DNA from 4 places in the Cohnella sp. LGH genome. Region 4 is predicted to be linked to each of the others. Evidence: riboswitches for the same ligand, from Rfam matches in the RefSeq annotation. Region 4 holds a riboswitch; each other region holds the start of a gene.
What was found. Region 4 has a riboswitch for cyclic di-AMP ahead of J4772_RS00475 (resuscitation-promoting factor). Riboswitches for the same ligand answer to the same signal wherever they lie in the genome.
Positions count from the first base shown of each region.

Region 1: linked by a shared signal. The riboswitch ahead of J4772_RS13535 (HAD family hydrolase) and the one ahead of J4772_RS00475 (resuscitation-promoting factor) in region 4 are both predicted to bind cyclic di-AMP.
Region 2: linked by a shared signal. The riboswitch ahead of J4772_RS24795 (universal stress protein) and the one ahead of J4772_RS00475 (resuscitation-promoting factor) in region 4 are both predicted to bind cyclic di-AMP.
Region 3: linked by a shared signal. The riboswitch ahead of J4772_RS15140 (KamA family radical SAM protein) and the one ahead of J4772_RS00475 (resuscitation-promoting factor) in region 4 are both predicted to bind cyclic di-AMP.

Region 1 covers NZ_CP072117.1:3,185,480-3,189,152, forward strand. The annotation lists gene J4772_RS13525 (response regulator) at 1-19, opposite strand, end outside; gene J4772_RS13530 (ATP-binding protein) at 12-1,571, opposite strand; cyclic di-AMP (ydaO/yuaA leader) riboswitch at 1,951-2,115, shown strand; gene J4772_RS13535 (HAD family hydrolase) at 2,240-2,644, shown strand; gene kdpF (K(+)-transporting ATPase subunit F) at 2,771-2,848, shown strand; gene kdpA (potassium-transporting ATPase subunit KdpA) at 2,893-3,673, shown strand, end outside.
Region 2 covers NZ_CP072117.1:5,890,548-5,894,220, forward strand. The annotation lists gene J4772_RS24785 (ABC transporter ATP-binding protein) at 1-21, opposite strand, end outside; gene J4772_RS24790 (TetR/AcrR family transcriptional regulator) at 170-766, shown strand; cyclic di-AMP (ydaO/yuaA leader) riboswitch at 1,699-1,848, shown strand; gene J4772_RS24795 (universal stress protein) at 1,979-2,398, shown strand; gene J4772_RS24800 (potassium channel family protein) at 2,423-3,085, shown strand; gene J4772_RS24805 (TrkH family potassium uptake protein) at 3,117-3,673, shown strand, end outside.
Region 3 covers NZ_CP072117.1:3,560,815-3,564,487, forward strand. The annotation lists gene J4772_RS15135 (outer membrane protein assembly factor BamB family protein) at 1-560, opposite strand, end outside; gene J4772_RS15140 (KamA family radical SAM protein) at 773-1,957, opposite strand; cyclic di-AMP (ydaO/yuaA leader) riboswitch at 2,137-2,275, opposite strand; gene J4772_RS15145 (AI-2E family transporter) at 2,397-3,593, shown strand.
Region 4 covers NZ_CP072117.1:111,335-115,007, reverse strand. The annotation lists gene rsmA (16S rRNA (adenine(1518)-N(6)/adenine(1519)-N(6))-dimethyltransferase RsmA) at 1-326, opposite strand, end outside; gene rnmV (ribonuclease M5) at 331-882, opposite strand; gene J4772_RS00475 (resuscitation-promoting factor) at 1,054-2,211, opposite strand; cyclic di-AMP (ydaO/yuaA leader) riboswitch at 2,491-2,708, opposite strand; gene J4772_RS00470 (TatD family hydrolase) at 2,888-3,664, opposite strand.

The DNA.
Region 1 (3,673 bases), 3.1 Mb from region 4:
GTGCTCCGTTCTCATTCATGTTTTTCGCTCTCCGTTTCCTCAGGCATTGCATACATTCCGTTTGGGTCGAGTAAAGGAAGCGTAATTGTCATTACGGTCCCTGTTGGTTCATTGCGACGGCCCGTAATCGATCCATTGTGGAGCTCAACGATTCCTTTGCAAATCGCCAATCCCAATCCTGTACCAGTCACTTGTTTGGTCGCATCGGCGCGATAAAATTTTTCGAACATCCGCATGTATTCCTCATCAGAGAGCCTGATCCCCTGATCGGATATGGAGATCAAAAGGGCATTGTTTTCCGACGATACCTCTATGTCGATATCACTGTAATCCGGACTATATTTAATCGCATTACTGACTATATTGACCAATACTTGCTCAAGAAGCACTTCATCGCCTAACACCATAGGGGTATTGGGCGGAAGCTGTACCCGCAGCCGCCGATGCTGCTGAAAATCTTTAACTTGCGCAAGCGTAACGCCGATCAGATCCTCCATGTCGCACCAATTTTTTCTAAGACGCAACATACCGCTTTCCAATTGCACCATGCTGAGAAGGTTGATTACGAGTCGGTTCATACGAAGCGCGCCATCCCGAATGGTGATGAGCAGTTCCATCCGGTCCTCCGAAGTAAAAAGGTTGTCTCCCGCGATCAGACCGGTTGACGAGCCGATTATGGCTGCTAGCGGGGTTCGCAGTTCATGAGAAACGGAATCCAGAATAGCTGTACGAAGTCGTTCCGATTCAGCCGACAAATGAGCGATTTTCGCCTCTTCAGCCAACTTCACGCGAGCGATGGCGCTGGCCGCCAATCCGCCTATCGCTTCCATCATTTGCTGCTGTTCGGTCGTGAATCCTTTAGTCCAATCTCTCATATTAAGCGCCAGAACGCCATATACGCGGTCTTCGGTTCTCAACGGGAGGTAATAGCCTGGAGCATCTCTTAAAGTGTTGGACCCGTATCCGGCTGCTTCGCCGTCATCGAACGCCAGCTTCGCAATTACCTGCTCTGCTTTACTCTGCCCCCAATCGCTAAGAGAATCGGAACGGTGGGTCAGCACCAGATTGTTCCGATCATCCGGCAAGTAAATCGCAATTTCCGTGCCAATGGTCTGAGAGACATGGAGGGAGACATTATCCAGCAAAGCGTGGATGTCCGTAATGGCGCTCATCTGCTTGCTCAGCGCATAGAGCGAAGCAGTGTGCGCCTCTTTCTGTTTGGAATAAAGCAGCTGCTGCTTCAGCCTTGCCGCAAGACTGGAGGTCAACGCGGCAACGGCCAAAAAAACGCAAAATGAAATGAGATAACGCAAGTCTGCCACGGTGAAGCTCAGCTTTGGCGGAATGAAGAAAAAATCGAGCGCCAGAACAGCCGCGATTGCCGTATAGATTGCCGGACGTAACCCCCAATACACGGCACTGACGAGCACAGGAAATAAATAGATCAGCGCTATATTGACCAAATCGATCGCAAGTACGAGCGGGTGCAAGGCCACTGTCATGAGGGCGATCAGCAGCGTGATGCTTGCATAAGACCACCACGACCTCCATAAAGCTCGAATAATTCGCACGACTTCCCCCGTCCCCCCGTCCATATTCCAGTATTCTGCTCTATTAGATTACTGTAAAAAAGGGATAAAATAAACCGTTTAGAGGTGTAAAAATACTATAAAAATGGATGTAAAACTGCACAATAAAGAGAATACACGAGATAATCGAAGATTATTTCCATATAAATCGTTGTAACCAATGAATTTTACCGAAATCCATTCATTTTGAACCGTGCGCTGCTTTACAGGTTTTATGGCTAGGAGTACGATACGGCCATGATGCGTGGAGCTCCACACAGAAATTGCTTCTTCGGAGAGGATGATGAAGCTTGTAAGCCCAGTCGCGACGCAGAGAGCGATCAGTTGCGTTTTAATTATGCCATTTTATGAAAAGTATTTTCAAATTTAGACGCTGAATCCTTAAACGAAAAGGATCGGGGGAACCGACAGGATCCGAAATCGGCTCCATGGGGTGAATCGTTCGGCACTTAACCGTTCCGAGCGTAGGGCGACTCTCACGCCCGAATCCGGCAGCTAACCTCGTAAGCGTATCGGGAGAGGCAACACTTTTCGCGAGCCGACATCAGACTAGCGTTTTGGTCGAAGAAGCCGCGGGCAAAGGTTCCTCTGTGCCCAAAGCTTCTTTTTTGTTGCCTTCTTCCGATATCCGGGAAGGAGGAACCGAACCTATGGAACAACGTCATATCCTGATTGCCGCACCGAACGAGGCGGGTAAAAGATTTATCAAGCTCCTTCGAATTCATCGGATTCCAGTAGCGGTGCTGACGAATAACGGCAGGGAAGAGAGGGAGCTAAGAGGCCTTGGAGTAGACTGTATACTCCGCGTAGACACCGTCTCAATTAAGGAAAATTCTGTACCTTCGTTCCCGATCGGTCGTGTATTCATTTTCGAATCAAGTTTACCGCTAAGTTGTCAGTACTTGCTGCTGCTCGCCAATTGGTCTTGTAAGGCGATTACGGTCGTAACCGGCGCATCGCATCCCGAAGTGATTTACAGAAAGCTAGGCGCTTCTTATATCGTGCATACGCAAGCCAACGATGTCGGATTTTTGCTCGGAAGTTGGACGGATTAATCGTAAAGGACGTGTAGAGATGATGGATCTATGGATGATTTTAACCTTGGTCGCTTCCTTCGCCCTAGTCGCCGGGTTTATCGTCTGGTGCGACAGATCGATCGACGAAACGGAAGGGGAAAGCTCATGACAATCGTATTGATTTTTACGGGAGCGTTGTTCATTTATCTCGTTTATGCACTGCTTCACCCTGACAAATTTTAGAGGGACTTCGCACGCAGTCGATCGAGCCACAAGGAGGAACGGCTATGGATATTTTGCAAATTGTCGTTGTGATCGGCATTCTGATGCTGATCGCGAAACCGCTCGGGAACTACATGTACCATGTGTTCTCGAACGAATCCAACCGTACGGACAAAGTGTTTGGTCCGTTTGAAAAACTGATTTTTAGGATCATTGGGCTAAATAATAGAGTCGGAATGAGCTGGAAAAAATATGCGCTCAGCTTCGTTTTGACCAATATGGTTTTGGTTGCCTTATGTTACGCGATGCTTCGCGTGCAGACCGGACTGCCGTTAAACCCGAACGACATCGGCAATATGGAGCCGACGCTCGTGATAAATACGATCATCAGCTTTATGACCAATACGAATCTTCAGCACTACAGCGGCGAAACCGGTTTGACCTATTTCTCGCAAATGGCGGTCATCATGATGATGATGTTTACATCGGCGGCCACCGGTTTGTCAGTGGCAGTCGCTTTCGTCAGAGGGATCACCAGCAAAGGGAACACGCTCGGTAATTTCTTCGAGGATTTCGTCAAAGCCCATACCCGGATCTTCTTCCCATTAGCGATCATCGTTACTTTGGCATTGGTTGCGCTGCAAGTGCCGCAAACCTTGGACCCGACCTTGTCATTAACGACTCTGGAGGGCTCGGTTCAGCAAATTGCGATCGGTCCGGTCGCCTCGCTTGAGTCGATCAAACATTTAGGCACCAATGGAGGCGGTTTTTTCGGAGCGAACTCCTCGCATCCGTTCGAGAATCCGAACGGGTTGACGAACGTCATCGAAATGATTTCGATGTGGT
Region 2 (3,673 bases), 3.1 Mb from region 4:
CCTGACTCGCAACAAAGACATGGTCTCACCCTTCCGTTAATGTTTTGAAATATAGTTATTCATATATTTCATATTATATGATGGCGATTCATTTTACAACATGTTTTGAACTTGGTTAATTGTTATATTTCATAACTTAAGTTAAACTATTTACAGAGAGGTGGATGAAATGGACGGATACCAGAAACGTAGAGACCAGAAAAAAAAGGACATCTTGCGAAGTGCCGTTGATCTGTTTTTGACCTACGGCATCCAGAAAGTGTCCATTGCAGAAATAGCAAGCAAAGCCAACGTATCGCAAGTGACGATTTACAACTATTTCGGAAGCAAACATAATCTTGTTGAAGAAATGCTCGTATTTTATCTCGATCAGATCTGGTCGGAGTATGAAAAAATGCTGACCAACGACATGCCTTTTATCGAAAAGATCAAAAGCGTGATGTTTGCCAAGATCGATTCCGCCAATAATGTGCACCCCGATACCTTTACCCATTTCATGAAAAAGTACGCGACCGGCGTCCCTTACCTGGAAAAGATGATGCAGGAAAAAATCATGCCGGGGCTGATGACGCTAATTGAAGAGGGAAAACAGCAAGGGTATGTCGATCCCGGCCTATCTAATGAATCAATCCTTGTGTTCATTCAAATGTTCAAGGATTATATGCAAAAAGAAGAGGCCTTTCCGCACCTGCAAAAGATGACGGGGGACCTCAATAAATTGTTCTTTTATGGACTTGTCGGAAGCAAACATAATTGGGAGGAATGACTAGTTACCTTGCCGATCGCTCTCCGGTCTTAAACATTTCCCTGATTTTAATCTTGGTTCAGGATGTTAGAAATAGGAGGCATCTCTAGACAATCAGAACTTTCTCCTCGGGATACCGGAATTTCTCCCGACTGTGTTTTTGCGACAATGCAAATGCAAGTGTTGTTCGGTAAAAATAATGTGTTAGACTGATGTCGTTGATTTAGCGCGTTTTTTGAATTGATGAATCGTCAGCTTTTAAAAAATAAGTTTTAGACTGATCAATTAATGAAAGAGCGGCAGACCAAGATTTGATAAATAATGCCTTAGACTGCCGCTGTTGTCATCCAACTAACGTTCTCCGTTAGGTTAAAGATGTTGAACTGTTTTATTGCCATTATTATCAGCCAATATGAAAGACACCAATTTTGGTTTTCCCATCAACATCATATAGCGGGATATCACGACCACCCGAAGGTCTATTCTTCTGTATGGCAAGTGCTTCCTCAGGTGTCTTAAATCAGGTCCCGTTTCATTGGAAGTGGCGTCTGTGTCAGAACCGTATGTCTGTCCGTTCTCAATGCCGAAGTGACTTCGAAAAGAACCTCTTTAAAATCCTGCAATCACCACACTCACGGAAATAACCATGACTGTCAAGGCGCGCATAACATAGATAATACGACCACTACCAGCTCACTATAAACTATAAGTCATAAATCCAAGACCGCCAATCTGATTCAAGTGGGGCAAATCTGAACTTATGAAAAACATAACGAATGATCCCCTTTCCATTGCCCACTCAAAAGAAATTGAAACGTCTTTGCTCTATCTTCGTATTATTACCTGAAAATACCACTACATTCAACCATAACTATGCAAGCAACCCATGATTGATTTCCCGGATCAGCTGTTTACTTTTGAAATTAACTGCTTTATGATAAGTTACAACAATTGTATATTCATCGCTTAATCCTCTTTTGAGGAGCGGGGGAACCAACGAAGCATAATCGCTTCAGGGGTGAATTCTTTCTTTTGCAGAAAGAACGGGGACTCTCAGACCCGAATCCGACAGCTAACCTCGTAGGCGTCATGAGAGAGATCATGAATGCGTCTTTGGTTTGTCCTGACATAGCAATCCGAAGCTTGGCAGCAGAATTTCTCTGCTCCAAGCTTTTTTGTCGTTTCACAGCAATCATTCTGTTACTTTCAAGTTTCAGCAAAGGAGTATAGCCCATGTTAAGCAGTGAGAAAATTATGGTATGTGTGTACCACGGGCCAAACGGAGAACGGCTGATCCGGCGAGGAGGCCGATTAGCTGCCCTTTATCAATGCCCATTGTTCGTACTGCATGTACAGACTGAACAAGAGAATAACCAGATTAGCCAAGACAAAAGTGAGCGCATTCTCCATTGGAAAACGATATCCGAAGAATGCCATGCCACGTTTATGACCAAAACTCGTGGCAATCACAAGGTCTCCGATGTGATAGTCGATACGGCTGAGCAAATTCAAATCACACAATTAATCATCGGGCACCCCGGTATGACACGATGGCAAGAGATTTGGAATGGCTCCATTGTCAATGAACTATTAAAGAAAATTGGAGAAATCGATATTCATATTATCGCCTTTCAAGAGGGTCGGGATAGATAGACATAAGGAAAGGATGTGCTATGCATGAAAAAACAGTTTATAGTGATTGGCCTGGGCCGATTTGGGTCTAGCTTGGTGCACACTTTGATTCAGAATGGTCACGAAGTACTCGCCGTTGATAAGGATGAGCAGCTCGTACAAGACATATCCGGCGTAGCGACTCATGCTGTGCAAGCAGATTGTACAGATGAAGGAGTACTGAAAGAACTGGGCGCACGAAACTTTACCCATGCGATTGTTGCTATCGGAGAAGATCTGCAGGCGAGCATCTTGGCAACCTTGTTGCTTAAAGAATTGCATATACCGAAAATAACGGCCAAAGCTAAAAACGAAATGCATGGGCAAGTTCTAATCAAAGTAGGGGCAGATCATATTGTGTATCCAGAACGAGACATGGCTGCTCGCCTTGGAAATCAATTAAGCTCCGACAATCTGATTGACTACATTGAGTTGTCTCCCGTTCACAATTTGGTTGAACTGAAGGCCCCACCTGCAATGAATGAACAGACTCTTCAACAATTAAATATTCGGGCCAAATACGGATGTACCATTATGGCGATCAAAAAAGGAGTTCATATCAATATTTCACCAAAGGCAGAGGATGAAATTAACACGGGAGATATTCTGGTGATAATCGGCAGTAACACGGATATTCGAGACTTGGAAGAAGACTATGAACAGAAATGAAGATCGTATGCATAGCCGTTCTCTTTTCACTATGCTTGTCGCCATCGTAAATCGGCTGAAAACACGAACAAGCCCTCCCCAACTCATCTTGATGATCTTTTTTTGCTTGATCTGGGTAGGCGCTTTGCTTCTAATGCTCCCCTATTCATCATCATCCGGCCAATCGATCGGCCTGCTGAATGCCCTCTTTACGGCAACCTCCGCCATTTGTGTCAATGGCCTGGTTGTCGTGGATACGGGAAGTGTGTTCTCTACCTTCGGGCAAATCGTCATTATGATGCTCATTCAGGTCGGCGGCCTTGGCTTTATGACCGTCGGCGTAATGGTGGCTATCATGATCGGCAAAAGGATCGGTCTTCGCCAAAGGCTGATCATTCAGCAGGCCACGCATTCGACATCATCGCAAGGCTTGGTCAAATTGTCGATCTTTATGGTGCTTATCGCATTTGCATTTGAGGCAATGGCGACATTGGTACTCACCTTGCGTTGGCAAGCCGATATGGGTTGGGGTCAAGCTGCTTATTATGCGCTCTTTCATTCCATTTCAGCGTTTAACAATGCGGGCTTCGCTTTATGGTCGGACAGTTT
Region 3 (3,673 bases), 3.4 Mb from region 4:
TTAAATCCGATCGTTCCGTTCTCGGGGATTCCCTCTCCGACGTACAGCAGCGGATACCCGCGCGCATCTACGGACACGCTGCCTTTAATCGGGTTGCCGACCCGGATCGGACTTCTCGTCTCCTCGCCTGTTTCCAGCTCCAGAAAATAGACGTATCCGTCCAAAGAGGCATAGATGACCTCGGTAAAATTCGGCTTGGAACGAAACTTCGGCTTAACGTTCATCGACGCGAGCACTTCCGGCTGCCATTGGACGATCGCCGGCTGTCCCGTCCAGCCCGCTCCGCCGCCCCATGAGCTGCTCTTCGTCTTCTTCTCCCAAGCGATTGCGGGGCGATACGTCTGCATCTCAACGGTCCCGTAAGACGGCGCGCTTCTATCGCCTCCGCCCCGAAAACCGAGTACTCCCGCCACTTCGGTATACATCTCGGGAAATGCTTTCGCCTCCGCGGGCTTGCTGCCGCTCCATTGCCCGGACTGAACCCCCTTCGCTTGCGCAATGCCTTGCGCCGCCAGCAAAATGGCAAGCGCGAATAAGACCGTTTTGCTTCCCAACGCCATCCCTATCCATTCCTCCAATATTGGAATGAATAGATTTTACCTTTCTGCCGTCGAGAAGCTTGTCAAACAGTCAACGAGAAATCGCGGAACCTTTGTCGCATCCGGTAGCAATCAAGCGAAGCGCGCGAATAAGAGCCGCCTCGGCAACACGGAGAGCGACATCGTCGCCCTGCGCGTACACTGGAGGCGGCTCCTGTGGAACCCTTATGGCTTTAACTCGGCACTTCCGCCCTCCGCTCGCGCTTGCGCGGAACATCAGGCAATTCGTTCACGGAGACGACTTCCTTCGTCCGTTTCTGCGGCTTTTTCCAATAGCGCTCGCTCCCCGGAAGATCGTCGAACCAGGCCGCGTCGTCGGGACAATCCAGCATCATGAATTTCCCGTAGTTGCCGTCGCGGGATTGATGATATTTCAGATAGGCTTTGCCGTTCTCGATCGCCAAAATTTCGATTTTGCCCGACGTATGGCTCATAGACAGGCGCACTCTCTTGCCTAAACCGGAGGTACGAGCTTTCGCCTTCTCGACGATATCGTACACTCTAGCTAACGGCAGCACGAAATCGTTGTTGCCCGCCACGGGTCGGTTGATGAAAAAATAGTAGGGCGTTACGCCAGCCCAGCTCAGCCGGTCCAGCAACTCGCCGAGCACCTCAGGATCGTCGTTGATGCCTCTAAGCACAGGCGTCTGGTTAACGACGATCGCTCCGGCGTCGTGCAGCGCTTGGAAGCCTCGTACCGCTTCCGGCGTAATTTCGCGAGGATGATTGATATGAGCCATCACGTAGATGCGCTTGTTCGCGTTGGAAAACTCGCGGATCGTCTCCAGAAGCTCCTCGTCCTCGTAAATCCTCATCGGATTAAAGACAGGGATTTTCGAGCCGAGTCGAATGATCTTCACATGTTCGATTTCGCGTAATCTATGCAAAATCGCGCGCAGTTTAGGCGTGGCAAGGATGAGGCTGTCGCCTCCGGTCAGCAGCACGTTGCTAATCTCAGGATGGTTGGCGATATACTGCAGGCCCGGCTCGATGTCCGAGGTCGCTTCCTTGACGTCGTTGCGGAACAGCCGCTTGCGGAAGCAGTAGCGACAGTAGGCTCCGCACACCTCGGAGACAATCAGCAGCGCCGTCGACGAATACTTGTGCTGGCAGCCTTTGACCACGTAGTTCGTATCCTCGTCCGAAGCGTCCCAACGTCCGTATTCCTCCAGCTCCCCTTCATTCGGAATAACGAGCTTGCGAATCGGATCGTGCGGATCGTTCCAATCGATCAGATTCAAGTAATATTCGTTCACGCGAAACACGAACTTGTCGGTAATCTTCTTCAGCTTCTCACGTTGTTCCTCGGGGATGTGAGAGATCTTTCCGATATCGGTGATATACTTTGGCTGCGCCATGCGGCCTTCCTCCTCCATGTATATTCATTCGAATTCGAGAACGAATCCGTTCCAAGCCCCGCGATACCCCCTTTCGTCCGAACGTTAAATAGACCCTGCGCGCAGTAGACCATCCCTACTGCGGACAAGGGTCCGTAAAGACAGAAAAAGACCCTTAACGGGTCAAAAGAATGAGCAACTTATGACCCATCCAGTGCAAACGAGGTTAGCTGTCGGGCTCGGGATAGATGGTTCCCTACATGAGCAATCCATGATTCGCCCCAAAAGATTGGTTCCCCCGCTTTCCGGAAGTTTCCGGAAACTAAGCGTAACTAAACTATAATTTACAGCTGCCCGCCCTGTCAACCCTGAGAAATTTCATCCGTGAAATTCGGCAGCGGACAAATTTGTCGGACGGCTTTCCCGTCGGTTACAATAGAACAAAGAAGGAGGAAGCCCCATGCAGAGCTCTAGCAAACTATCGGAAGGCATTAAAGGACTGATCGACCGGAAATTTGTTCTGTTCCTCGTCGTCATCCTGTTGATTGGCTTGAATATTTTTATTTTGGACAAGATTTCCTATGTTTTTCATCCGCTGACCGTCGTGCTGGAAACCGTATTCCTACCGTTCCTGTTAGCCGGAGTCGCGTACTACCTCCTTAATCCGATCGTCGACTATTTGGAGCATCGCAAAGTAAAACGCCTTTATTCCATCCTTGGGCTGTACCTTGTCATTATTACGGTACTGACGCTCGTAGTTATGAAAGTCGTCCCCCTGCTCAGCGAGCAAATCGCCAGCCTGATCTCCCAGTTCCCGACCTACACGCAGAACGCGCAGGCCAAGTTCGAGGAACTGATTGGAAACAAGTATTTCAACGAGCTGCAAAGCATGATCGGAATTGATACGGCCAAGCTCACGGACGAGTTCTCCTCGCGCGCTTCGACCCTTCTCAGCAACGCTTGGTCGGGAATAGGCGGGTTGGTAGGCCGAATTACCGAGACGGTGCTGGCGATCATCACGGTTCCCTTCGTCCTGTTCTACCTGCTCAAAGACCGCAAGAAACTGGCCCCGTTCGTGCTTGGATTCGTGCCGACTAAGCTCAGAGGCCGCTCCTTCGGCGTCATGCTGGAGATGAACCATCAGATCAGCTCGTACATTCGCGGCCAGATCATCGTCAGCGCTTGTATCGGCGTGCTGCTGTACATCGGCTATCTCATTATCGGACTGGACTACTCCCTTGTGCTCGCCGTTATCGCCGCTTGTACGAGCATCGTCCCTTATTTGGGCCCGGCAATCGCCATCACTCCCGCGCTGATCGTCGCCATGATGACGTCCCCGATCATGCTCGTGAAAATGATCGTGATTTGGACAATCGTGCAATTGATCGAGGGCAAGTTTATCTCTCCGCAAATTATGGGCAAGACGATGCGGGTTCATCCGATTACGATCATCTTCGTCATTATCGCGGCCGGCAACCTGTTCGGCATGATCGGCATCATTCTCGCCGTTCCCGGGTATGCCATTCTAAAGGTGATCAGCACGCATCTGTTCCGCTGGTTTAAGCGTCGCACGGGACTGTATGAGGAAGCCGTTCCTGCCGCTGACGCCTCCCATGACGCGCCAACAGGCGAAGAAACTCCGCAAAACGCAGACTAGGTAACAAAATCAAGGAGCTGTCTGATAGGCAAAGGTTGCTTGAGATTATCGATACATAAGGTAAGGTGTATATTCCTCCA
Region 4 (3,673 bases):
GCATGCAGATCGGTTTTCAGAATATCGCTTTGGACGATGCTGACATGCTCGTAAGGAGCCAAGACGTCCTTCAGGATCGGAATCAACCTCCGATCGATCTCCACCGCCGTCACCTTGCCGGCGGACTTGGCGAGCCTCTCGGTCAACGATCCGATTCCCGGGCCGACCTCCAGCGCTCCTCGCGTCTCGTCCAGCCCGGCCGCAGCAATGATCTGGTCGAGCACATTCCCATCAATCAGAAAGTTTTGGCCGAGACTCTTTTTGAACGTAAACCCGTGCTTGCGAATAATTTCGCGCGTCCGGTTTGATGTGGCGATCTCCTTCATGCCTTTATCGTCCTTCCTGCTCCAACTGCTCCAGCGCCGCTTGAAATTCGGCCTTCGTAATCCGGAACATGAGGCATCTCTTGTAAAATTGTTTGCCGTTTGCGTAGCCTATGCCCAGAATCTCTCCCATACGCTCTCTGCGGCCCGCAGATGAGGCGTGTACGATCAGCCCGGCGGCCAGCAGGTCGTTCCACTCGATCTCCGCAGGCACGTCGGTGGCCGCCTCCGGTCCGCGCACCCTCTCCAGCGCCCGGCGAATCGCTTCATCGGATGCGTGCTCCACGCCGATGCCCCTGCGGCCTCGCGCCTCGTCCTTCGTCAGAAAGGCATGCTTGCAGTCCGGAACGCGCTCGGAGACGATCTTGCGGATACGTTCCCCCGGAGCGTCCGGGTCGGTGAGGACGATGACGCCTCTGCGTGCTTGCGCAAGCTCGATCCGCACAAGCACGTCCTCTCCGATCGCCGAGCCGCCCGTCTCGATCGTATCGGCGTTTACGGCCCGCTTGACCGCCGTCGTGTCATCCTTTCCCTCCACGACAATCATTTCTCGAATCATTCGTTTTCATTCCGCCTTTAATCCGTGCTTTTCCTTCAAGCGTATACGAGAATGGTACGAAGGGCAAGTCCCGAACCCTCCCTTCCGCACTGCTGCGCAACAAAAATCGGGAAGAGCCCAGAGGCTCTTCCCGACGCAAAGCTCTATTGGATCGAAGCCGAGCGATGCCGGCTAATCCGCGGACGGCTTGACCGGCCCGATCACGTACACCGTATACCCGCGTTTTAATCCAAACTTGTTGACGTGCGATTCGCTATCGAAGTAGACATCGATTTTCTTGCCTTTGACGGCTCCGCCCGTATCTTCGGCGCGGCGGAAGCCGATCCCTTCGATGTACACCCACCAGCCGAGCGGAATCACTTTCGGATCCACAGCAACCGTGCGGCCTTCCTTCACGGTCGTTCCGGTTCGGGTGATACCGTAGCCGTCGTCTCCTTTGGATTTACCCGTAGATGCGAACCCTGCCGAATACGCCGTCAACGTCACGTTGCTCAGCATTCGTTTTACTTTGACGCTCTTGCCGTTCAGCTTGACGACTTTCGCTTCTCCCGCTGTCGGCGGTCCGCTGAACGACGCCAAAGCCACTTCGGCCTTCTTCTTCGTTCCGATTGCGACAACCTGCTGTACAGCCGGCTTGGCAATCGTCTTCTCGATCATTTCCTGGCTGACCAGCTTGCCGTTCTCGTAAACCTTCTCGGTTTTATAGACGACCATGCCTTGTTTGCCTTCGGTCACGACCTTCGTCTTGCCTTCTTCAAGCTCCTCGCTCTTCTTCTCCACAACCTTGAAGGCGATCGGGCGCTGGGTCTCTGTAACCTCTTTGCGCACGCGAACGACCGATACGGTCATACCTTCCCGCAAAGGACTGTCAAGCTCCGGAACGACGCGGTCATTCTCGGATAGATTGAGGTTTAACGCCTTGATGACTCCCCCAACGGTATCTTCGCTTGAATAAGCGACTTGCTGTTTGCCATCCGCTTTGATCATAACGCCTACCGCCCGGTCGATAATCAATCGGCTTCCCTCTTCCAAGCTGGCCGTAGCCGCCATTGAGAGATGATCGTTAGGCCCGATGTAGATGCCCTGCTCTTCGAGCAAGCCGAGCACGTCCGAGGTTTTCGTAGAGATCGCCTTCGAGACGCCGTTGTCGATGATCGTAATGTTCTTGATTGCCGCCTTCTGCAGCAACGAAATGAACATGATGGAGATGGCAAAAACGAGAATTGCGGCCAATAGCGCTGCACGCAAATGCTCATGCTTCCAACGCAGTGCGAAAAGCTTGCCGGTCGGTCGTGGATCATGGGTTTCCTGAATAGGAATTGCGCCCATATCTCGTTCCTCCTTCATAGCCCGCCGTCGACTGTAATGCATGATGTTGTCTGACGCGACTAATCCAAAATGGTTAACGACACCTGGCGATCAGACCCGAAATTTTCGCGGATTTCGGCTGGATCGATCAGACGCCGCCTTCCCCAGTTCAGAATACTCACATGAGAGCATGTTACCCTGAGCAGTTGTGTTGGCAACACAAAAAGCCATCGAGACAGAGGACTGTTCGTGGCTTCCGCATGATTGAAAATAAGCTAAGTACTGTAGCGGCACGAGGGTGACCTCTCTCTATCACGCTTGCGGGGTTAGCTGTCGGATTCGGGCAAAGAGAGTTGCCCTAACGGCTGCATGCCTGACGCGTCACTCAGATAGAGCCGCCATCCCGACACTTGCCGCATTCACCCCAAGATTGCTCGGACCGCATTGGACGCTCATCAAGATCGTCGCCGCGTTGGGTCCCCCACTCTCCCGTTCGGGAGATTAAGCGCACTGGAAAAGGAATGTCATATTCGAACTTTCTGTTGATGATCATAACCTCTGCGCGATAACAGTGTAAAGACGGCTCATCCGACGAATTTAGCCGTTTTTACGGAAAATCGAAGGGAACTTGCGCGATTATCGCATCAAAAGCCAGTTTTTTCTTCGAAGCGGCTTGTTTTTCTCCCGTTTCTTCCGTTTATCTCGTTATCCCAAAACAGCGTCTGGCGTTATCGCCTGTTATTTTTGCAATTTCTTCCAGAGAAACGCCTTTTATTTCCGCTGCCGTCTCTGCGATCAGACGCACGTAAGCGGACTCATTTCGCTTCCCTCGATGGGGGTGAGGAGTCAAATAGGGGGCATCGGTTTCGATCAGCAAACGGTCCAATGGAACCCTTTCCAAAACCTCTTTGGGAACCCTTGCATTTTTGAATGTAACCGGTCCCCCGAAGGAAATATGGAAATTCATATCCAGGCATATTTGGGCCGTCTCCCAACTTCCGGAGAAGCAGTGCATAATTCCCCCGACCTCGGAAGCCCGCTCCTCCTTCAATAATTTTACAATGTCCTCGTGTGCGTCCCGATTATGAATCACGATAGGTTTTCCGATCCGCCGGGCCAGTCGAATTTGTTCGCGAAACACTGTCTGCTGAACGTCTTTCGGCGATGTGTCCCAATAATAATCAAGTCCGATTTCGCCGATCGCGACGACTTTCGGATGAGTGGTGCAGAGTCGCTCGATCCAGGCCAAATCCTCTTCCAGCTTCATGTCGACGGCATCGGTCGGATGCCACCCAACCGCCGCATAAATAAACGGGTATTTCTCCGTCAACGCCATCGTCGTGGGAATCGTCTCGCGGTTGAACCCGATATTGACGATCGTGTCTACGCCGGCGGCCAACGCGCGTTCTATCACTTCATCTCGTTCGCTGTCGAACTTGTGAGAATCGAGGTGAGCATGGGTATCAAAAAGCATCATAATGTC